3 regions of the Ensifer sp. 22521 genome follow, and region 3 is predicted to be linked to each of the others. Evidence: predicted binding sites of a transcription regulator. Region 3 holds the regulator's gene; each other region holds the start of a gene.

The links. Region 3 encodes LexA, which represses DNA repair genes until DNA is damaged. Its sites were predicted from a motif close to TGTTCNNNNTGTGTTCNG; they were not measured.
Region 1: the regulator LexA is predicted to act here: its motif matches at 5,252-5,269, upstream of ACTJKE_RS10065 (FG-GAP repeat protein).
Region 2: the regulator LexA is predicted to act here: its motif matches at 5,004-5,021, upstream of ACTJKE_RS25695 (ribonuclease T2).

The regions. Positions count from the first base shown of each region.
Region 1 covers NZ_JBQENM010000006.1:52,419-60,268, forward strand. The annotation lists gene ACTJKE_RS10050 (DNA polymerase IV) at 1-40, shown strand, start outside; gene ACTJKE_RS10055 (L,D-transpeptidase family protein) at 154-1,383, shown strand; gene dnaE (DNA polymerase III subunit alpha) at 1,493-4,990, opposite strand; gene ACTJKE_RS10065 (FG-GAP repeat protein) at 5,405-5,977, shown strand; gene ACTJKE_RS10070 (DUF5680 domain-containing protein) at 6,115-6,513, shown strand; gene ACTJKE_RS10075 (ABC transporter ATP-binding protein) at 6,650-7,336, opposite strand; gene ACTJKE_RS10080 (lipoprotein-releasing ABC transporter permease subunit) at 7,353-7,850, opposite strand, start outside.
Region 2 covers NZ_JBQENM010000020.1:2,030-9,879, reverse strand. The annotation lists gene ACTJKE_RS25725 (DUF4432 family protein) at 1-147, shown strand, start outside; gene ACTJKE_RS25720 (TIGR01244 family sulfur transferase) at 238-576, shown strand; gene ACTJKE_RS25715 (cupin domain-containing protein) at 642-992, shown strand; gene ACTJKE_RS25710 (thiamine pyrophosphate-binding protein) at 1,257-2,903, opposite strand; gene ACTJKE_RS25705 (DMT family transporter) at 2,949-3,902, opposite strand; gene ACTJKE_RS25700 (alpha/beta fold hydrolase) at 3,914-4,849, opposite strand; gene ACTJKE_RS25695 (ribonuclease T2) at 5,035-5,817, shown strand; gene ettA (energy-dependent translational throttle protein EttA) at 5,985-7,634, shown strand.
Region 3 covers NZ_JBQENM010000009.1:37,135-44,984, reverse strand. The annotation lists gene ACTJKE_RS15305 (hypothetical protein) at 28-549, opposite strand; gene ACTJKE_RS15300 (hypothetical protein) at 752-1,567, opposite strand; gene ACTJKE_RS15295 (hypothetical protein) at 1,688-1,984, shown strand; gene lexA (transcriptional repressor LexA) at 2,231-2,956, shown strand; gene ACTJKE_RS15285 (hypothetical protein) at 3,047-3,379, opposite strand; tRNA gene ACTJKE_RS15280 (tRNA-Cys) at 3,594-3,667, opposite strand; gene ACTJKE_RS15275 (thermonuclease family protein) at 3,820-4,476, opposite strand; gene ACTJKE_RS15270 (hypothetical protein) at 4,703-4,996, opposite strand; tRNA gene ACTJKE_RS15265 (tRNA-Asn) at 5,156-5,230, shown strand; gene ACTJKE_RS15260 (cryptochrome/photolyase family protein) at 5,327-6,775, shown strand; gene ACTJKE_RS15255 (SAM-dependent methyltransferase) at 6,869-7,850, shown strand, end outside.

The DNA of each region.
Region 1 (7,850 bases), on a different contig from region 3:
GACCGGCTATACCTTCGGTACCCGGAAACGCGATCACTGAACGTAAACGTGCGGCGATCACGCAACCTTGATGTGGCCGACACACGGACTGGATGAATTCCTTAAAGATTGCCGGCTAGGCTCGTTCGCCAAGTCACGTGTTGGGTTGAGTGTATGGTATCGCGTTTCGCTCTCACCGCCAGCTTCGTCGCTCTGCTTTTGTCGCCGGCCACCGGCTTTGCAGGCAGTCGCGGGCCGCTGCAAATCATTGTCTCGAAAGACCAGCAATCGCTCGTGGTCTATGACGGCGATGCCGTGATTGCGACGTCACCGGTGTCGACCGGCAAGGCCGGCCATGCGACGCCGACCGGAATCTTCTCTATCCTCGAAAAGCGGCGCCATCATAAGTCGAACATCTATTCGAATGCGCCGATGCCGTTCATGCAGCGGCTCACCTGGTCGGGCATTGCGCTGCACGGCTCCAACCACGTGCCCGACTACCCCGCCTCACACGGATGTGTGCGCCTGCCAAGCGCTTTCGCCGCGTCGCTCTACAAGATGACCGAGCGCGGCGTGCATGTGCTGATCTCGGACCGGCAGATATCGCCCGCAGAGGTTAAAAGCGCCCTCCTCTTCCGTCCGGTTCCGGTAAATATCCAGCCGCCGCTTTCCGATGTTCCGCTCAGACCGGCGATCAGCCAGGCCGGAGATACGCCGGTGGAAGTGGCGATGAGAGAGCCGACCGGCGGTGCCGGCACCTCCAGATCCATGGAAGAACCGATCCGCATCCTGATCACGCGCAGCGACGCGCGCGACACCATGCGCGAGGTTCAAACCTCGTTGGAATTCCTCGGATACGCGCCCGGCTCGATCGACGGCCATGCGGGCACGGCAACCACTGCGGCGCTCCGCGCCTTCCAGACGGGCGAAGGTCTCGAGAGCGATGGCAAGCTGACGCCGGAACTGACCGACAAGCTCCTGCGTAAGGCCGGCCGAACGCCGCCGCAGAACGGCAAGATCCTCGTGCGGCAAGGTTTCAAGCCGCTTTTCGAAGCCGGCCTCACCATCGACAAACCGGAAGAGGCCCTTGGGACGCATTTCCTCCAGTTCCGGCACAATGAAGAAGAAGGCGCCGAAGGCAAATGGTTCGGCGTTTCGCTTGAAAACCACCTGCCCGCCTCGATGAAGAAGCGGCTCGGCATTTCCATTGAGGCGGACCCCTTCGCTTATAACGGCATACAGCGCACGCTGGCGCGAATGACGATATCCGACGACGTTCGCAAGCGGGTTGAAGGACTGCTGGCCGAGGGCTCTTCGCTCTCGATCGCCGACACGGAAAGCGGGCTGGAGACCGGCCAGGGAACCGATTTCATCACCGTCACCCGATCGCGTCCGGGTGACTGATCCCGGGGAACCGCAGGAAAGCACAATGTGCGCTTTCTGTCCCAGCTGCCCACCCTCAAGGTGATCGGTGTGATTTCTTCGCTTCGAACGAAACGGAGAAACCTGCCGATCAAACCAACTCGACGTCGACCACGCCCGGCGCCGAGCGCAGCGCCGCAGCGATCTCGGGCGAGATCCGGAACTTCTCGCTCAGTTCCACCTCGATCTCGCGCTGACCGTTGTCCTTGATGACGACGAAGGAGACGAGACCGTCGCCCCTGGTGTTGAGGTGCGAGGCGATCGATTTCAGTGGGCCGGAATCGCGCACATAGACGCGCAGCGCCTTCTGCAGTTGCAGCGATTCTTCCTCGAGCGAGCGCAGGGTCTGGATGCGCAGCCCGATGCCTTCCGGCCGCTCCTCGGCGGCAACGGTCATGACCAGCGATTTGCCCGGCTCCAAGAGGTCGCGATACTGGTGCAGCATTTCGGAGAACAGCACGGCCTCGAATTGGCCCGAAGAATCCGAGAAGGCGACGATTCCCATCTTGTTGCCGGTGCGCGTCTTGCGCTCCTGCTTCGAGGTCACTGTGCCGGCAAGCCGGCCGGCGGTTGCCCCCTTCTTCACCGCGCCGGCGAAATCGCCGAAGGTCTGCACGCGCATCTTGGCGAGCAGCGCATTGTAGGTGTCGAGCGGGTGGGCGGAGAGGTAGAAACCCAGCACCTGGAATTCGCGATGCAGCTTCTCCGAAGCGAGCCAGGGCGTGTAGGTCGGGAGCGCGATACGCTCCGGCCCGGTTGCCGCCCCTGCCCCGAACATGTCGCTCTGGCCGCTCGTCTTGTTCTCCTGCGCACGCTGGGCGAAGCCGAGGATGCGGTCGAGCCCGCCGACCAGTTCCGCACGGTCATAGCCGAAGCATTCGAACGCACCGGCAGCGATCAGGCTTTCGAAGACGCGACGGTTGAGAAGCTTGGGGTCGATCCTGAGGCAGAAATCCTCAAGGCTCACGAAGGTCCGGTCGCCGCGCACTTCGACGATATGCTCAACCGCGGATTCGCCCACGCCCTTGATTGCGGCAAGCGAATAATAGATGCGGTTTTCGCCCGTCTGGAAATGTCGGAATGAAGACTGCACCGACGGTGCAATCACCTCGATGCCCAGGCGCTTTGCGTCCTGACGGAAGTCGTTGACCTTTTCCGTGTTGGACATGTCGAGCGTCATCGACGCCGCCAGGAACTCCACCGGATAGTGCGCCTTCATATAGGCGGTCTGGTAGGAGACGATGGCGTAGGCCGCTGCGTGCGACTTGTTGAAGCCGTAGTTGGCGAACTTGGCGAGCAGGTCGAAGATCAGGTCCGCCTGCGGCTTCGACACCTCGTTCTTCACCGCGCCGTCGACGAAGCGGGCGCGCTGCTTGTCCATCTCCTCCTTGATCTTCTTACCCATGGCGCGGCGCAGAAGATCGGCCTCGCCGAGCGAGTAGCCCGAGAGCACCTGGGCGATCTGCATCACCTGCTCCTGGTAGACGATAACGCCCTGCGTTTCCTTGAGCAGATGATCGATCTTCGGATGGATCGACTCGACTTCTTCCTCGCCATGCTTGCGGGCATTGTAGACCGGAATGTTCTCCATCGGGCCCGGGCGATAGAGCGCCACCAGCGCGATGATATCCTCGATGCAGTCGGGCCGCATGCCGATCAGCGCCTTGCGCATGCCGGCGCTTTCCACCTGGAACACGCCAACCGTTTCGCCGCGCGACAGCATCTCATAGGTCTTCGGGTCGTCGAGCGGGATGCTCGCCAGATCAACCTCGATGCCGCGCTGCTTCACGAAATCGACCGCGACCTTCAATACGGTCAGGGTCTTCAGGCCGAGGAAGTCGAACTTGACGAGGCCCGCCTGCTCCACCCATTTCATGTTGAACTGGGTGACCGGCATGTCGGAGCGCGGATCGCGATACATCGGCACGAGCTGAGACAGCGGACGGTCGCCGATCACGATACCGGCGGCGTGGGTCGAGGCGTGGCGATAGAGGCCTTCGATCTTCTGGGCGATGTCGAGAAGCCGCGCGACGACTGGCTCCTTCTCGGCTTCCTCCTGCAGGCGTGGCTCTTCCTCGATCGCCTTGGAGAGCGGCGTCGGATTGGCCGGGTTGTTCGGCACCAGCTTGCAGATCTTGTCGACCTGGCCATAGGGCATTTCGAGCACGCGGCCGACGTCGCGCAGTGCGGCACGCGCCTGCAGCGAACCGAAGGTGATGATCTGCGCCACCTGCTCGCGACCATACTTGCGCTGCACGTAGCGGATCACCTCTTCGCGCCGGTCCTGGCAGAAGTCGATGTCGAAGTCGGGCATCGAGACGCGCTCGGGATTGAGGAAGCGCTCGAACAGCAGCGAGAAGCGCATCGGATCGACGTCGGTAATCGTCAGCGCATAGGCAACGAGCGACCCTGCACCCGAACCACGGCCCGGCCCAACGGGAATATCGTGCTGCTTCGCCCATTTGATGAAGTCGGCAACGATCAGGAAGTAGCCGGGGAACTTCATGCGCTCGATAACGCCGAGTTCGAAGGCCAGGCGCTCGCGATACTCCTCTTCGCTATAGCCGGGCGCCATGCCGAGCCTGGCGAGACGCTCTTCGAGCCCCTCCTCCGCCTGGCGGCGCAGTTCGTCCGCCTCGGCGCGCTCCGCCTCTTCCGGATCTGCGGTGGCGCCGGTAAAGCGCGGCAGGATCGGTCCGCGGGTCTTCAGCATGAAAGAGCAGCGCCGTGCGATCTCGACAGTGTTTTCCAGCGCCTCCGGCAGATCGGCAAAAAGCGCAGCCATCTCCTTGCGGCTCTTGAGGTAGTGGTCCGGCGTCAGGCGGAAGCGGCTGTCGTCCGAAACCATCGCGTTGTGCGCGACCGCCATCAGGGCGTCATGGGCGTCATAGTCGGACGGTGACGGAAAGAAGGCTTCGTTGGTGGCAACCAGCGGAATGTCGAACTTGTATGCAAGGTCGATAATCCGGCTCTCATGGCGGCGGTCAAATCCGCCGTGCCGCTGCAGCTCGATATAGAGCCGGTCGCCGAAGAGATCATGCAGCGCCTCGAGACGCGCTTCGGCCAGTGCCGTCGAGCCCGCCTTCAGGGCCAGGTCCACCGGACCGCCCGACGCACCGGTCAGCGCGATCAATCCGTCCGTACCGTTTTCGGCAAGCCAGGAGCGCGTGATCCGAGTCGCCTGGCTGCCCTCGCCGCTGAGATAGGCACGGCTCACCAGATCCACGAGCCGGGTGTAACCATCATCGGTCGCGGCGATCAGGACGATCGCGGGCAGCTTCGCGAGATGTTGCGCGTGGCCGCGCCGTTCGCCATCCGCCTCGTCTTCCATGTCGATGGAAAGCTGGCAGCCGGTAATCGGTTGCAGTCCGTCGTCGGCTGCTTTCTGCGAAAACTCGAGCGCGGCAAAGAGATTGTTGGTGTCGGCGATCCCGATCGCCGGCTGATTATCGGCAACCGCCTTGCCGATGACCTTCTTCAGCGGCAGCGCACCTTCGAGCAGGGAGAAGGCCGAGTGGACGCGCAGATGCACAAACTGCGGGTCCGAACCAAGCGCCTCGCTCGATGCTGCTTTGCCGTCGTCTGCCATTATTCGCACCCTGATTCCTGTCTGGTCGGCAGGATATCCCGTTTATCACCCGACATGTCCAGTTTCACCTGACACGTCGCCCCCCTTATTCAATCCAGGGGGCGCATTTCGGGAGGTGCTTGAGAGGAAATATCGACGCTCCTCAGAGGCCGAGCGCGATGAAAGAGATGCTTGCGATGAACAGGCTCATCGAAGCGAAGGCGGCGAGGTCACGAACAAAATCAGTCATAACATGGCTCCTTTTCCGTTATGTTTTTACTTTGTTCTATTTTTGTTCACGCGTCAAGCCGAGCACAGACGTTCTGTTGACGATGGTTAACACGGCAGTCGAATGCAGGTTAACTGCCAGGAAGCCGCTTGAGGAAAGCGCCGCGCCCGCATATCAAGAGGAACAACCAAGCGGAGCGTTCCGACATGCATGCACGCCTGATTCTGCCATTGCTGTTTCTGGTTCCGGCCGTCGCCTCCGCGGCCGAAACGATCGACCCTGCCCGCATCGTCTCCGCGGCGACCGGCGACTGGAACAAGGACGGTGACGCGGACCTCGCCCTGATCGTGCGCCCCGCAGATGGAAGCGACGATGACAACGGTGTCTATCTCTATCTGACCGGTGAGAATGGCGCTCTTGAGCTGAAGGCGGCGATCCCGAACAAGATTTGGGGCGACTTTGACTTTGCCGGACAGGCGCCGTGGGTCGAGGCGCTGCCGAGCGGTTCTTTGCTCATCTCCAGCCACAACGATTCCATCGGACGTGACCGCTGGGAACAGAAACTGACGGTCGCCTACCGCAATTTCGAGTTCGTGGTCGCCGGCTATACCTACTCATCCTACGATACACTCGATCTAGACAACACGTTGAAGTGCGACCTCAACGTTCTGACAGGCAAGGGCAAATCCAACGACAAGGCCATAGCCACCAAGGGCGAACTCGTCCTGCTCAAGGACTGGAACGACGATCGCGGCCAGAAGGCTTGCGGCGTTCAGTAATCAGGTGATTGTTCTCTATTTGTTCTTTACAACCAACACGGACCACGGCATCCTCGGCCAGAACATATGAGGAACCCACATGGCCGCGCTCGAACAAAATCGTCGAAGCCAAATCGAAAACCTATGTCGGCGGCGGCGTGCCGCGGCCTTCCTCTCGCCAAGGCTCCCATGACATCGGCTACGAAACGGGCAGTTGGCGCTATCTCGACAGCTATTACGGCGGAACCGATTTTGCAGGACAGGAAACGGTCTGGCAGGATGGCGAACCGCGCTGGGCGATGAACTACTTCGGCCGGATTATGCGCCCCGAGCTCATAACTGGAGAGAAGGCAGGTCTGGTCATCAAGGCTGCGCTACAGGCGATGTATCGTGAGAAGCGGCACTTCCTCGGCGGTATGGAGTTTCGGCATGCACATGGCTACTACATCGATAGCAGCCGCGGCGACACCGAACATTTTTCCGGCCGCGAGGTCATCTTCGTCGATGGCGAGGAAGCTTACGAACTCGACTATCGTGGCGGGCTGATCCGGCGTTAAAAGCGGCGCCAGAAGACGCGTACGCCGCGCCCAGGGCGGCGTGGGACGTGAACTGTGAGACGTTTCTTCCGCGCTGGCCAAAGACAGTGAGCGGCAACGGCGCTGGGCGATCAATGCGCCCGCTCGGCCGGTGCCATCAGTTCATCTCGACGACTTTGCCGTCCTCGATCGTCACGCGCCGATCCATCAGCCCGGCGAGTTCATGATTGTGCGTGGCGATCAGGGCCGCGAGACCCGACTGGCGCGCGAGCGCCTCAAGCGCTTCAAAGACATAGCCGGCGGTTTCCGGATCGAGATTGCCTGTCGGCTCGTCCGCAAGAAGCACGAGCGGCGCGTTGGCGACGGCGCGCGCGATCGCGACGCGCTGCTGCTCGCCGCCGGAGAGCTCCGTCGGGCGATGATCGGCACGGTGACCGATGCGCATGTAGTCGAGCAGCGCCCTTGCCCTATCGGCGGCCTCAGCCTTGGGCAAGCCGGCGATCAGCTGTGGCATCATGATGTTCTCAAGTGCCGAGAACTCGGGAAGCAGATGATGAAACTGGTAGACGAAGCCGATCTCGTTGCGGCGGATCGCCGTGCGCCGATCGTCGTTGAGGCCACCACAGGAGACGCCGTTGACCAGCACTTCGCCGCCATCCGGGCGCTCCAGCAGGCCGGCGACATGCAGGAGCGTCGACTTGCCGGTTCCCGAAGGCGCGACCAGCGCAACCGTCTCGCCACTTCTCAGGGTAAAATCCGCACCCTTGAGGATGGACAGGAACGTTTCGCCTTCCCCGTAGTGTCGCTCGACGCCGGAAAGCTGCAGTGCCACGCGCGCATTCATTCAGTTGATGTCCTTGTCATTCGTAACGCAGGGCCTGCACCGGATCGAGGCGCGAAGCACGCCAGGCCGGGAAGATTGTGGCGAGGAAGGAAAGGGTAAGTGCCATGACGATGACGAGCGCGGTCTCATCGGCATTCATGTCGGCCGGAAGCTGGCTCAGGAAATAGAGCTCTGGGCTGAAAAGTGTGGTTCCAGAGATCCAGGAGAAGAACTGCCGAATGGATTCGATGTTGAGGCAGACGACGACGCCGAGCGCCACGCCCGCGACCGTTCCCGCCGCGCCGATCGCGGCACCCGTCATGAAGAAGATGCGCATCACCGAGCCGGAGGTCGCGCCCATCGTTCTGAGAATCGCGATGTCGCTGCCCTTGTCCTTCACCAGCATGATCAGGCCGGAAATGATGTTCAGCGCGGCGACCAGCACGATCAGCGTCAGGATCATGAACATGACGTTGCGCTCGACTTCGAGCGCCGAGAAGAAGGTCTTGTTGCGGTCGCGCCAGTCGGTAATGAA
Region 2 (7,850 bases), on a different contig from region 3:
TGCCAGCGCGGCGAGGCGGATGTGATCAGCATCGAGCCGGTGTCGCACCGTATCGCCAAACGTCCGGAGCTGGCGGCGGCCGGAGAGTTGATCCCGCTCCCGCCGGGTGAGGCACGGAGCTACGCGATCGCCTTCTCAGTTGCCTGATCTGGCATCTGGAACACGCGGCTTTTGAATTGACGCGGGGAAGGGCTGCGCCTACATCAGAGGCCACCACATTTCCTGAGGAAGACGACCATGGACATCCGCCAGATCAACGACGAATACTCGGTCTCCGGCCAGATCACCGTCGAGGATCTCGACCAGATCAAGGCGCTTGGCTTCAAGTCCATCGTCTGCCACCGCCCGGATTTCGAGGCGCCGGATCAGCCGACCTTCGATTCGATCGCTGCCCGCGCCGAAGAGCTCGGCATCGAAACCAAGCACATCCCCGTCGGCCCGATGGGCGTGACGGCAGACGCGGTAACGAGCATGGTCGATGCGCTCGACGAGTTCCAGCGCCCGATGCTCGGCTATTGCCGCTCCGGCGCGCGCTCGACGGCCGTCTACCAGCAGACCCAGCATATCCGCGGCTGAGCCAGGCTCCAGTTCTATAGATCGCGCTCGGCCGCGTTCGTGTGATCGAACGACGGAGGATCGGCATGGCCGAAGCGCATCTGATTTCGCGTGAGCAATGGGCGGATGAGCCCGAGGTCTGGAAGGGCGAATTCGAGGGCGGCGCCTTTGGCGCCGGACTCTCGGTGATCTTCGTTTCCACGGACGAGATCGGCTACGGGCCGAAGCTGCACCGCCATCCCTATCCCGAGACCTTCATCGTACGCGTCGGCCGGGCGCGCTTCACCGTCGGCGATCGCACGATCAACGCCGAAGCCGGCCAGATCGTCGTGGCGCCGGCCAACGTGCCGCACAAGTTCGAGAATCTCGGGCCGGGGCGCTTGGAGACGACCGACCTGCATGCGGCCGGTACGTTCTCGACGGAATGGCTGGAGTAGGCGGCTCGGGTCGCAGGATAGGGTCGGTTGCAGGCGTGGCTATTTCCCGCGCCGCCGACGCGGCGCTGCTGGATTCCTGTGACAAGCACAGGAATGAGGGAATGCCAGGAGATGCTGCCGCATAGTTATGCCTGGTTTCCACGGAGGCTGACTACGTCGGATGACCGGGGTGCTAGGTCCCAACGCCCTCATTCCTGTGCTTGTCACAGGAATCCAGCCACGGCGCGTCCGCGCCGTGATTGAACCTTCGCCAACAAGACCCGATCAGCCGTTCCTGATATCCGTCAACGTGCGCGTCGGCGTGATCGCTTCGGGATCGAGCTTGATCTCGATGATTGCCGGCTTGCCGCTGGCGCGCGCCCTGAGGAATGCATCGGCGAACTCTTCCGTCTTCTCGACCGTTTCGCCGTGGCCGCCATAGGCGCGGGCGAGCGCCGCAAAATCCGGATTGGTGAGGTCGGTGGCGCTGACGCGGCCGGGATATTCACGCTCCTGGTGCATGCGGATCGTGCCGTAGATGCCGTTGTTGACGACAACGGTGATGATCGGCAGGCGGTAGCGCACGGCGGTCGCGAATTCCTGTCCATGCATCAGGAAACAGCCGTCGCCGGCAAAGCAGATGACCTCGCGATCCGGATGCAGCTGCTTGGCGGCAACGGCCGCCGGCAGGCCGTAGCCCATCGAGCCGGAAGCAGGTGCAGCCTGCGTCGCAAAGCGGCGGAAGCGGTGGAAGCGATGCACCCAGGTGGCATAGTTGCCGGCACCGTTGGTGAAGACCGTATCCTGAGGCACGTTCGCCTCGATCCAGTTCATGATCTGGCCCATCTGCACCGCACCAGGTCCGGTCTCCGGCGGGGTCGACCACTTGAGATAGGCCGCGTGCATGATTTCGCTGCGCTCGGACCAGACGGGTTCGCCTGCGGGCGCAAGGCCCTCGAGGGCGGCGACGAAGTCGTTCGGGCTTGCGGCGATCGCCAGCTCCGGCCGGTAGACGCGGCCGAGTTCGGAACTATCGGGATACACATGCACCAGCGTCTGGCGCGGGTAGGGGCTATCCATCAGCGTGTAGCCGGAGGACGGCATTTCGGAGAAGCGGCCGCCGAGAAGCAGCACGAGATCCGCTTCCTTGATCTCCTTGGCGAGTGCCGGGTTGATGCCGATGCCGACATCGCCGGCATACATCGGATGCAGGTGATCGAAGAGCATCTGGCGGCGGAAGGAGCAGCCGACGGGCAGCTTCCAGCGCTCGGCGAAGCGCTGGAAATCCGCCACGCTTTCCGAGGTCCAGCGGGTGCCGCCGATAATGGCGATCGGCCGCTTGGCGGCGGCAAGCATTTCGCCGAGCCGCTTTACCTGCGCCGGGCCCGGATGGCCTTCGACCGGCTGGTAGGGCTTGGCGGCCGGCGCCTCGGCGCTGCGGGTCAGCATGTCTTCGGGCAGCGTCAGCACGACGGGGCCGGGGCGGCCGGACGTGGCGACGGCGAAGGCGCGGGTGACGAATTCCGGAATGCGGGCGGGATCGTCGATCTCGCCCACCCATTTGGCCACTTCGGTGAAGGCGCGGCGGTACTCGATCTCCTGGAAGGCTTCGCGCTCGCGCGCCTCGCTCTGCACCTGGCCGATGAAGAGGATCATCGGAATCGAGTCCTGCCGTGCGACATGGAGACCCGCCGAAGCGTTGGTCGCGCCGGGGCCGCGGGTCACCATGCAGATGCCGGGCTCACCGGTCAGCCGGCCCCAGGCATCCGCCATCATTGCGGCGCCGCCTTCCTGGCGGCAGACGAGCACGTCGATGTCGGTGTCATAGAGCGCATCCAGCACGGCCAGGTAGCTTTCCCCCGGCACGCAGGCGATGCGTTTCACGCCATTGGCGACGAGTGCGTCGACGACGAGCTGGCCTCCAGTTTTCATGATCTTCCTCCCGATGGTCTTTCTTTTGTAGTCTGATTGTTGTTGTCAGATGGCTGGCGACACCGGAGCGACGCTCGTGTCCTTGTGTATGCGGCGCTCGCGCCAGATGATGTAGAGGCCGGAGCCGATGATGATGGCGATGCCGAGCCACTTCAGTGCATCAGGCAGATCGCCGAAAACGAGCCAGCCGAAGATCGTCGCCGAGACGATTTCGAGATATTGCAGCGGCGCCAGCACTGAAGCCGGGGCGGCGCGATAGGCATAGACGCCGAGCACGCCGGAGATGGTGGCGGTGACGCCGACGCCGAGCAGATAGTACCAGGTGTAGTCCTGCGGCCAGACCGGATCGAAGATGCCGGAACCCGTGCCTTCGCCGAAATAGAGCAGCACGAGGCAGAAGAGCCCGCCCCAGATGCCGGCATGAAATTGCATCGACCAGGGGTCCTCGTTCTGCGCGACCATGCGGGTGACGAGCAGGAACACGGCAAGGCCGAAGGCGGCGACAACAGGCAGAAGCGCGATCCAGCCGACCTCCTGCATGCTCGGCTGGATGACGAGCAGCGCACCGAAGAAGCCGACGCCGCAGGCGGTGTAACGCCGCCAGCCGATGGTCTCTTTCAGGAAGATGCTGCCGAGGATCGTCAGGATGATCGGCTCGACGAAGAAGATCGCAATTGCGTCGGCAACCTCCATCACCTTCAGCGTGGTGATGAAGGAGAGCATCGTCACGACCAGGAGGCCGCCGCGCAACGCATGGAGCCCGGTCTTGCGCCAGGTGAGATCAAAGAGGCTGCCGCGGAAGAGCACGATCGGCAGGATGAAGACGACCTGAAGCAGGAACCGGACGGCGGTGATTTCGGCCGAGGGGACGGTCGCGATCGCCAGCTTGGCGAAGATGTCGATCAGCGGCGACAGGAGCACCGAGATCACCATCAGCGTCAGCCCGAAGGAGATGCGGTTGTGGTCTGTGGCGATCTTTTGAAGAGACATGTCGGCCATGATATTTCCGGTCAGCGCCTGCCTGCGATGGCGCCCAAGCACCAGGCGGCGAAGTCCGCCGTCGCCTGTTCCCGGCCGAGTTCGTTGAGGGTCTCGTGGCGCATGCCGTCATAAACGGTGACGGTAACGTTGGTCAGACCGGCCGCTTTCATCTTGGCGCCGAGCCAGCGAATGGCATTGCCCATCTCGGTTGACGGGTCGGCGCTGCCGCCGACGAGATGAATGGGCAGGTCCTTGCGGAGCCGCGTCAGCCGGTCGGGCCGGGCGCCGCCGAAGGATAGCCGGAAAAGGTCGAGCCAGAGCGAGACGGTCGCATCGAAACCGCAGAGCGGGTCGGCCGCGTATTTCGCGACCTCGGCATCGTCGCGCGAGAGCCAGTCGAGATCGGTCTTGCGATCCTTGATCGCGCCGCCCCACATGCCGAAGGTAAGCTTGGTCAGGAGCGGGCTCGGCACATCCGAACCCTTCAGCGCCTTCTCGATTTTCAGGATCATCTGGCCGCCGCGGCCGGCGAGGCCGGGACGGAAATTGGAGTTCCAGACGGCGAGCGCATCATAGAGGCCGGGATCAGCCTCGGCTGCGTTCAGCGCAATCAGCCCGCCCATGGAATGGCCGAAGAGGATGACCGGAAGACCCGGATGGGCGGCGGTCGCGATTTCGCGCACAGCCCGGATATCGGCGAAGATCTTGTCGAGGCCGTCGCGGCTCGAAAACATGCCGAGCGGGGCGTCGGGCGCGCGCGTCTCGCCATGGCCGCGATGGTCGTGGGCATAGACCTGGAAGCCATACGCGGCCATCGCTTCGGCAAAGCGGGCGTAGCGGCCGGAATGTTCGGCAAGGCCGTGGCTGATGAGGAGGATGCCGCGCGCATGAGCGGTCGCGGGGAAATGGCGCCAGCTCAAGGTGGCTCCGGTCGGGCTCTGATGTGTCTTCACCTGCCCGAACACGATTTCCCCCGGCAACAACGACAGACCAATTCGATATCAAATCGATTTGCAAGGCAAAGGCAATCGCCGCTTGTTGCTCGTTGCGCATGAGGTCACACGCGAATGTGCGCTCATCTTAATTAAGAGTTGCAATTTTCCCGTTTTGAGCGATATTCGTTCCTGTTTTGTTTCCGCAGGAGGATATCATGGTTAGTTTCTGTAAGGCGATATCGGGTCCGATGGCAGGACTGCTGGCGGCGTTGGCGCTGTTCCTTGCGCCGGCCGCCTTTGCTGCCGGCGAGGAAATGTCGGAACAAGGGGGTTCCGAAGGCGCGACCAGCCGCACGGAATATGTGCTGGCGGTGAGCTGGCAGCCGGGCTTCTGCGAAACGCGGCCGCAACGCAAGGAATGCGAAAGCCAGACCGCAGAGCGTTTCGACGCCACCAATCTCTCGCTGCATGGCCTCTGGCCCCTGCGCAAAAGCTATTGCGGGGTAACGGCCGAGGTGCGCGCGCAGGATCGCAAGGGCAGCTGGCTTGAACTGCCGAAACTCGCCATGGCAGACGACACGGCGGCGCGGCTGCTGATCGCCATGCCCGGCGTGCAATCCGGCCTCGACCGGCACCAGTGGCTGCGCAGCGGCACCTGCCAGAGCGGCTCGATCGACGACTATTTCTCGGCGCAGCTGCGCATGCTGGAGGAGCTCAACCGCTCGGCGGTCGGCGCGCTGTTCCGTCAGCGCATCGGCTCCGAACTCGACGAGGCGACGATCAAGCAGGCCTTCGACCAGAGTTTTGGCACTGGCGCCGGCGACCGGGTGCGCATGCGCTGCCAGACGGTTCAGGGGCGCAGCATCATCACCGGGTTGACGATCGGGCTGACCGGCGACGTCATGAAGGCGTCCAGCCTCGCACCGCTGATCCAGGCGGCGGGGCCGACCGAGTTCAAATGCGCCAAGGGTATTGCCGATACGGCCGGGCGAAGCTGACCCGCTTTGCAGGCACTGTTCTTCGGCAGCGAATGTGCTGGAGGCGCAGGGTTGCCGCATGGGATAGGTGGGGGGACAAGCCGAGGCGAATGCCTTTGCTCATTGCCCCCTTCCTATAATTCGCCTACATAGCGGGCAAATTTCCTTTCCCTGCGGAGCATTCCCTTATGGCACGTCAGTTCATCTATCATATGGCCGGACTTAATAAGTCCTACGGCGCGAAGAAGGTTCTCGAGAACGTTCATCTGTCGTTCTACCCGGACGCCAAGATCGGTATCCTCGGCCCGAACGGCGCCGGTAAGTCGACGGTTCTGCGCATCATGGCCGGCCTCGACAAGGAATTCACCGGCGAAGCCTGGGTAGCCGAGGGTGCCACCGTCGGCTATCTGCCGCAGGAGCCGCAGCTCGATCCGACGAAGACGGTGCTTGAGAACGCGATGGAAGGCGTTGCCAAGAAGACCGCGATCGTCGAGCGCTACAACGAACTGATGATGAACTATTCCGACGAGACGGCGGAAGAGGGCGCGAAGCTCCAGGACATCATCGACAGCCAGAACCTCTGGGATCTCGAAAGCCAGGTCGAGATGGCCATGGAAGCGCTGCGCTGCCCGCCGGGTGATGCCGACGTCACCAGCCTTTCCGGCGGTGAAAAGCGCCGTGTCGCGCTCTGCAAGCTGCTGCTGTCGCAGCCGGACCTCCTGCTGCTCGACGAACCGACCAACCACCTTGACGCCGAGACCATCGCCTGGCTCGAAAAGCACCTGCGCGAATATCCGGGCGCCGTGCTGATGATCACCCACGACCGCTACTTCCTCGACAACGTCACCGGCTGGATCCTCGAGCTCGACCGTGGCCGCAGCATTCCCTACGAAGGCAACTACTCGGCCTATCTCGTCGCCAAGGCCAAGCGCATGCAGCAGGAGGGCCGTGAAGAGGCCTCCCGCCAGAAGGCGATTGCCCGCGAACAGGAGTGGATCGCATCGAGCCCCAAGGCCCGCCAAGCCAAGTCCAAGGCACGTATCCGCTCCTATGACGAACTGGTCAACGCGGCGGAAAACCAGCGTCCGGGCGACGCGCAGATCATCATCCCGGTCGGCGAACGTCTCGGCCAGGTGGTCATCGAGATGGAGGGCGTTACCAAGGGCTACGGCGATCGCCTGCTGATCGACGGCCTGTCGCTGAAGCTGCCGCCGGGCGGCATCGTCGGCATAATCGGCGCGAACGGCGCCGGTAAGACGACGCTTTTCCGCATGATCACAGGCCAGGAGCAGGTCGATAGCGGCTCGATCCGCATCGGCGACACTGTGCATCTCGGTTATGTCGACCAGAGCCGCGATGCGCTCGACGGCAACAAGACCGTGTGGGAAGAAATCTCCGGCGGTGCCGAAGTCATCAAGCTCGGCAAGTACGAGATGAACTCGCGCGCCTATTGCTCGACCTTCAACTTCAAGGGCGGCGACCAGCAGCAGAAGGTCGGCAACCTCTCAGGTGGTCAGCGCAACCGCGTTCACCTCGCCAAGATGCTGAAGGCCGGCGGCAACGTGCTGCTGCTCGACGAACCGACCAACGACCTCGACACCGAGACGCTCGCAGCACTCGAAGTCGCGCTGGAAAACTTCGCCGGCTGCGCCGTTATCATCAGCCACGACCGCATGTTCCTCGACCGCCTGGCAACGCACATCCTCGCCTTTGAAGGCGACAGCCAGGTCGAATGGTTCGAAGGCAACTTCGAAGACTACGAGAAGGACAAGATCCGCCGCCTCGGCCCGGACTCGGTCAACCCGAAGCGCGTCACCTACAAGCGCCTGACGCGCTGATCAGAGCCAAGGCGCCGCATTTCCTTGCGGCGCCCAGCGCACCGCGGCAGCGCCGCGAACGCTGGAACTGAAAGTCTATTGTACGGGAACGGGCGAAGCGCAGGCTCCGCCCGTTTTCCTTTGCATGCCCTGTTCCGCAAGCGTCATTGTTCGGCCTTTCCGCGCAAATCCGCTTGCACCGACCTCGCAAATCACATAAACATATCTTTATGTGTT
Region 3 (7,850 bases):
CCCTCCGCCCTTCACGCAAGCCGCGGGTTAGAGGCTGAACGGATCACGCGCTGAGCGTTTCTCGCTCGGCGCGTTGAACGGATCGGACTTCTTCTCCTTGGATTTGCGGCCCTCGTCGGCGATGATCTCATCCACGGCCCGCTGGCATTTCAGGAGTTCTTCCGCCGCCGGGCCGGTGCCGCGCAAACTGAGGTTTGCGACAACGCGATCGTCAAAGGCGATCGCCAACGTCCTTTTGCGCACGAACCCCGTCAGGAATTCCGCATCGGTGACGTTCACGAAGAGGAACTTGCCGCTCTCGTCGCCGGCGGCGGTCGCCGCCGCACTCCAGGGATCGCTCTTGTCGAAGCGGAACGTCAGGTCATAGTCCTTGCCGACCTCGAGCGACTTCCAGTCGTCGCTGGCGAAACTCATGTAGAGCGGCGATTCGGAGCCCTTGGGATAGAACCCCAGGCGCAGCCTGATTCCGCCTTCGAACATCGACGTGATGAAACACGAGCCTTCCATCGACGTGTCGGAAGCAACGGTCCAGCGCCGACTTCCTTCCATTTGATGATCTCGGAGTCCTCAGCCACGGCCGGTCCCGTGGCCATCAGACAGCTCACCAATCCGAACAGCAATCTACGCATGCAAATCCCCCGTTTGCCCGCATTTTGATAGGTCGCCGCGTGACTGTCGAGGGTGGGTAACCCGCACCCATGCAAAATCTTAGGAATATTCACCTCCCAGCGGAACGACGCTCACGCCAAGATCACATGGCAAAGGGATCTTTCGACGACTTGGTCTGGCCGCCGCCAGCAAAGGGGTCATTGTTTGGCGCATTCCCGCCAGCGCCCGCAAACGGATCGGCGGCCGCCCCCTGCCCGCCGTTTGGCATCAACGCAATCACCGCCTCCTGGCATTTGAACATCTCGCTGACGGCCTTCATCGAATCGCGCAGGCTGAGGCTCGCCACCACGCGCCCTTCGAACGCCAGCGCCAGCGTGTTCTTGCGCACGAATTCGGTGAAGAAGTCGGTGTTGGAGAAGTTGACGACCAGAGCCTTCGAGCCTGTGAGGTCCACGCCGAACGCGACAGCCGGCCACTGGCGGCCACGGTCGAGCTGCAAGGCGACGTCATACTCCCTCTGCGGCTCGATCGATTTCCAGTTGGCATTGCCGATCGAAAGAAACGCCAGGTTCGCCGATCCTCTCGGATAAAAGCCGATTCGAAGGATCATTCCGCCGTCGTAGCTCGTCGCCGCATAGCACGAGCCGCCCAAGGACGGATCGGAGCCCACCGTCCAGGCATTGATCTCCTTCCAGATATTCGAACGCCCTTCTTCAGCAGCGGCCGCTCCCGCCGCCACCAACAGACAGAGAACCGCCAACGACAATCTACGCATGCAACCACCCCATTTTTCCCGCAACCTGTCGAGACGTGCGGCATCTTCACAACACGGATTTGTGCACGCCGGCAGCGAGGCCGCGACTTGGCGCAACCCAAGCGATTGCAGCGCGGACGGCGCGCCAGGCTGAGGCGGCTTCGCCGCTGCGTGCCCCTGGCGCAAAACGGCCACAGCCTGCACTCAAAGAGCTGTTGAACACATGACAGTGATCGCCAAGCTTGCTGGACTTCGGAACGAAAGCGCGGTTCACATCGTTAACCGCCCCGTAGTCCCACCCTTGCATCAAAGTGGACGATCACCGTGCTTGCCGCCCTGCTTCTCGCTTCGATAGTCGCGTCGCCTAATATGCCTGACGTCAAGCTCAGCGCCGCCACGGTGGACGAACTTCAGACCGATTTCGAGAGCGCCGTGCCGTGCCATCAGATCGATGGACGCAAGGTGTGGAAGGGTGCGATCGCGTTCTACATCCAGTCGTTCGTCTATGATGGCGACAGGCCGGTCGCGACCGATGCGGCGGATGCCGTACTTCCAGAAGACAACAGCGCCGAGACGGTGAAGGAATTCGAAGACGCCTGCGCCGCCACGCAGCCGGCCTAGCCTCTTTGCACAAAAACGCTCGCGATTCGTTCGAATCGCCGTGCCGTCGCGCAACGCGCTGCCCCACGGCCCTCCGTTTGGGCACGATCATCGCCCAAACCCGCTCTGCTCCCGTAAAAGTGACCAATCGACACGCACAGACGCGCCAATTGTCTGAATTCACGGAATTTTAGGCACTTGCGGAACACATATGGAACAGATAGTGTCTGTTCTTGATTTGTTTCACGCCTCTGGGAGCGACGTGCCATGCTGACCCGCAAGCAACAGGAATTGCTTCTCTTCATTCACGAACGCATGAAGGAGTCAGGCGTCCCACCATCATTCGATGAAATGAAGGATGCGCTCGACCTGGCGTCGAAGTCCGGCATTCACCGTCTGATCACGGCACTCGAAGAACGCGGGTTCATTCGCCGTCTGCCGAACCGAGCCCGCGCGCTCGAGGTCATCAAGCTTCCGGAAGCCTACGCGTCAAGCCAGCAGCAGCCCCGCCGCGGCTTCTCGCCCAGCGTGATCGAGGGCAGCCTCGGCAAGGCGCCAGCGGCCGCTCCTGCCGCACCGCCAAAGCCCACGCCCGTGGCCGACAACACATCGGTTTCCGTCCCGGTCATGGGCCGCATCGCTGCCGGTGTGCCGATCTCGGCGATCCAGAACAACACGCACGACATTACCATACCGCTCGACATGATCGGCAACGGCGAACACTACGCTCTCGAAGTCAAGGGCGACTCGATGATCGAAGCCGGCATCTTTGACGGCGACACGGTGATCATCCGCAATGGCAATACGGCCAATCCCGGCGATATCATCGTGGCGCTCGTGGATGATGAGGAAGCGACGCTGAAGCGCTTCCGGCGCAAGGGCGCATCGATCGCGCTCGAAGCCGCGAACCCTGCCTACGAAACAAGGATTTTTGGGCCCGATCGGGTGAAGATCCAGGGCAAGCTCGTCGGGCTGATCCGCCGCTACCACTGATTCCGAGGGAAACCTGGCATCCGACCGAGCCTCGCCACCGCTTGCGGCTGCGAGGCTCTGTTTATTGAAGGCGACCTGAAGGCACGCCTCTTACTCGTGGATGGTGTACTCGCCGAGCTCGCAGAGGTCCTGCATGTCTTCGGTCGTATCGAGGCCGGAGCCTTCTTCGAACTCGAAGCGCATGTCGTACTTGCAGACCTCCCGGCCGTCGGCGATGGTGATCTCCATGTCTTCCCCTGGGTTCAGCACCTGCCGGCCGAAAACATCGTCTTCCCACTCATTGACGCCCACAGGCGACGTATAGAAGTTCGTCAGCACTGCGTTGGTGTTGTTCTTCAGCTTGAAAACCAGATCCTCTGCCTGCGCCTCAAATGTGGTCGCAGCGAAGAGGGCCAAGGCCGTCAGGACAAGTTTCGTCTTCATATATGCGATTGCCTCCGTTTTGATGATGACGGACGCTACCGATGCGGCTGATGTCAGCGGAGTCATCGTTCCCCCTCTACCGATTTCACCGAAGCGATAAGATCCGATAGTGGCTTAGAAGACGTGGCTTGTGCGGGCGTGTGGAGGCAAACACACACAATCGCTCTGCCCTGAGGCAGAACGTCTATCCGCACTAAAATGAGGTGAGAGTTATTGGAGGCCTCGCCCGGAATTGAACCGGGGTACAAGGATTTGCAGTCCTCTGCGTCACCACTCCGCCACGAGGCCTCACAGCTCGGATAACCGAGCGTTGGCGCGGATTTAGAATGATTGCAGAAAAACCGCAAGAGGCATTTTCCGAAAAACGCGCCGTCGATTTGTAAGACGGATACTTTCCACAGAGCGATCGCGAACCTCCGCCGATCGCATCTGGGGTGGCCTCAACACCAGGGCGTCGCGTGTCCTGTCCACGGCCGCACCAGCCCCTCGGATACGAGCACACGCCCGATAGACTGGTCGCCGCGGGTGACCAGCCGCAGCTTTTCACCGGCCTTGGCATCCTGACGGCCGCTCGCCGTTTCCAGCCTGAAGTCACCCGCATTCAACAATTCGCGCAGGCGCTGCTTGGCATAGAAGCCGCGCGAACGTTCCTTGTCGCAGCTTGCCTGGCGAATACGCGGCGCATCGACGTCTGCGACGCGGATCGTTTCGCCGTGGTACAGGAAGGTGGCGCCGTCGATCACGCAGTTGTCGTTGCGAATCCCGCAGAAATAAAACTGATCCGTGCGAACGGATGCCGTCTTCACTTCCTCACTGGGCCGCACCACGGGTGTCGGCGCCTTGGCGCCGACGTCAACGGACGGCACCGGAGCGGCAAGGGCAACTCTTGTCACCGGATTCGGCTTCCGCTTCTCCGCCTGTTGCGCGGGACGCTCGTCCGCTTTCTGCGCGACACGAACGGGCTTCGGCCTCGACTCGTGTCGGGACGTGGACGCGACCACGTCCGATACCACCGGCCAATGTTTCAGTTCGGCGCGATGATCGTAAGCGACCACGCCGCCGACAGTGAGTGCGGCGGCCAGATACCACGGCGCCATACCGCCTTGTTTGCCCCTGCTCCGACCGGAATTCCGGCTTCGACGTTTCGTAGTGGCTTTGGCCATGCGTTCCCATCCTGATTCGCGACCGCATTATGCGTTTGATGGGTTGCCGAAAAGTTTTCGGCGGCCTCCCTCAACAAAGGGTTCAGCCGCTTCGCTGGGAATCAATTGGCAGAGAATCGAAGCCGAGGCATCCGGGACGGTTGACCGCAATAGCTCCGGTTCACGAGCCGTTCGAAGAATTGGCTCGTCCGCGCCAGCGCGCCCACCAGACAGCCAGCCGACGCCGGCGACGGCGGACGGATGGGATATCGTGAGAAAGCACGATGAGGCCCAACGGTATCATCCAGAAGCCGAGCACCGGCAGAAAGCCGAGAAAACCAAAGAAGATCAGGAGCGAGCCCAACAGGATACGCAGCAGTGGTGATTCCGGCAGCGTGATGCGCCACTTCCCGAGCACGATCTGACGCGTCTGCGGATCAATCCCGAAATGCGTCTGCTTCCTGTTTTTATTCATCATTCCCTATCCGGCATCTTTTCCCACAATTGGGGACTTCTCCACAGCCTGGCAACCGAACTTGTCATTTTTTTTGAAAAAACCGCTTGGCAAATCGGAAAAGCATGCGTATTAGCAGCCTCACTTCTGAAGCGCACAGCGAAACAGCGGCGCGGATGATCCCTGGTAGCTCAGCGGTAGAGCATTCGACTGTTAATCGACAGGTCGCCGGTTCGAATCCGGCCCGGGGAGCCAGTTTCAAAAAGAGCCATTTGCAGAAAATGCGAATGGCTCTTTTTCATTTTGCACCTAAGTTCCCCCGGTGATCAATCCCAGTCCTAGACGGCACCTATGACAAAGGCGGCGCCCATCATCGTCTGGTTCCGCAAGGACCTGCGCCTTGGCGACAACAGGGCCCTTGCGGCTGCGGCCAATGAGGCCGCCGTCATTCCGCTCTATATCCGGGAGCCGCACGGAAGCGGCAACGGTCCGCTGGGCACGGCGCAGCAATGGTGGTTGCACCATTCGCTGGAAGTGTTGGAGGCTCGACTGGGCCGGCTCGGCTCGCGACTCATTCTCCGCTCCGGCGACCCGCTGGACGTCCTCAGTGAGGTGTCGCGCCTATCGGGATCGAAGCGTGTCCATTGGAATCGCCGCTACGACCCGTGCGGCATCGCCACCGATATAGCCCTGAAGAAAGCACTCGCGGCTCAGGGCATCGCGGCCGAGAGCTTTGCCGGGCAATTGCTGCACGAGCCCATGCGCTTGCTGACGACGACCGGCGGGCCCTATCGCGTGTTCACGCCTTTCTGGCGCGCGCTCGAAGCGAAGGTTGAGCCGGCTCCGCCGATCGACGAGCCGCAAAAGATCGCGACGCCGGAAAGCTGGCCCCCTTCAGAACAGCTTGACGCGTGGTCGCTTCTGCCAACGAAACCGAACTGGGCAGCGACGTTCAGTGAAATATGGATGCCGGGGGAAAAAGGCGCGACCACCCGCCTCGACGAATTTATCGACGAAAAGCTTGCAGACTACAAAGTGCGCCGGGACCGTCCAGAGGCTGACGGCACATCCCTGCTCTCTCCTCACCTCGCCTTCGGAGAAATCTCGCCGGCGCAGATCTGGCACGCGACGCAGGGAATCGAGACCGATGGCGGTGAAGGCATTGCCACCTTTCGCAAGGAAATCACCTGGCGCGAATTCTCCTACCACCTGTTGTTTCACTATCCCGAACTCCCGCGTCGCAATCTCGATCGCCGGTTCGATCGTTTCCGCTGGCTGGACCACGAAGGAGATTTTTCCCGCTGGACCAAGGGTTTGACCGGTTTCCCGATCGTCGACGCCGGCATGCGCCAGCTCTGGCGGCATGGCTACATGCACAATCGCGTGCGGATGATCGCCGCCTCGTTCCTCATCAAGGACCTGCTGATCGACTGGCGGAAAGGCGAACAATGGTTTCGCGACACCCTCGTGGATGCGGATCCGGCCAACAACGCCGCAAGCTGGCAATGGGTCGCGGGATCGGGCGCGGATGCGGCGCCGTTCTTCCGGATCTTCAATCCTGTTCTCCAGGGCGAAAAGTTCGACCCGGATGGAGCCTATGTGAAGCGATTCATACCGGAACTCGATCGGCTTGAGCCACGCTACATCCATCGCCCCTTTGCGGCTCCGGCTGCCGTGCTTTCGGGCGCCGGCATCGAACTCGGCACAACCTATCCAAAACCGATCGTCGACCACGCCCTTGCGCGGGATCGGGCGCTTTCAGCGTTCCGCGAGATCACAAGCCCGCCAAGAGAACCGTAACGGATACGCGCACCCGGTAGAAATCCATGGTTGGCGTCTCGGGCGATTGCCGCTAGGCTCACCTTACGGATGCAACAGCTGAGGGGGTGGTGTATGCGTGAGCTGGAAGCAAGTCTCGCCGCGTTCAACGGCGCACAGGAGCTTTCCGCCGAGAATCTCTCGATGGTCCTGCGGGATTTCCCATTGAAGGCACGCATGGTGCTCAGCGCGCTCGTGCATCTTCAGGCCGGGACATTGATGCTCACGGTGCCGGATGGCCGCAAACTGGTGATGAGGGGCAAGAGAGCGGGCCCAAGCGCGATTCTCACCTTGAACAACTGGAACCTGCCGCAACGCGCCGTGACAGGCGGCACGATCGGGGCTGCCGAAAGCTATATCGACGGCGACTGGGACAGTCCCGATGTCGGCGCTTTTCTCGAGCTCTTCCTCGTCAATGCCGAGATCGGCAAGCACTTCCCGAACCGGGCGCGCGGCCTGCTTCATCTTGTCGAAAAGTTCCTGCACTGGCGCAACGCGAATACGAAAACCGGCGCACGCCGCAACATCTCCGCTCACTATGACCTCGGCAACGCCTTCTACAGCGAATGGCTGGATCCGAGCATGACCTATTCGTCCGCACTCTACGCCACCGGCGCCAACGACCTTCGCTCCGCGCAGGCGGCCAAATATCGCGCTCTGGCGGAAGCCACCAACCTGCGCGCTGGCGACCACGTGCTGGAGATCGGCTGCGGCTGGGGCGGCTTTGCGGAATTTGCAGCGAGCGAGATCGGCTGCAAGGTGACCGGGTTGACGATCAGCCGCGAGCAACTGGCCTTCGCCCGCGAACGCATCCACCGGGCCGGCCTTGCCGACCGCGTCGAACTGAAATTCCAGGACTACCGCGAGGAAAAAGGCACCTATGACCGCATCGTCTCGATCGAAATGTTCGAAGCGGTCGGCGAAAAGTTCTGGGCGACTTATTTCTCGCAGCTCAAGCGGTGCCTGAAGCCCGGCGGCAAGGCCGGCCTGCAGATCATCACCATCAAGCCCGAAGCCTATGAGGAGTACCGCTCCAATCCGGACTTCATCCAGAAAT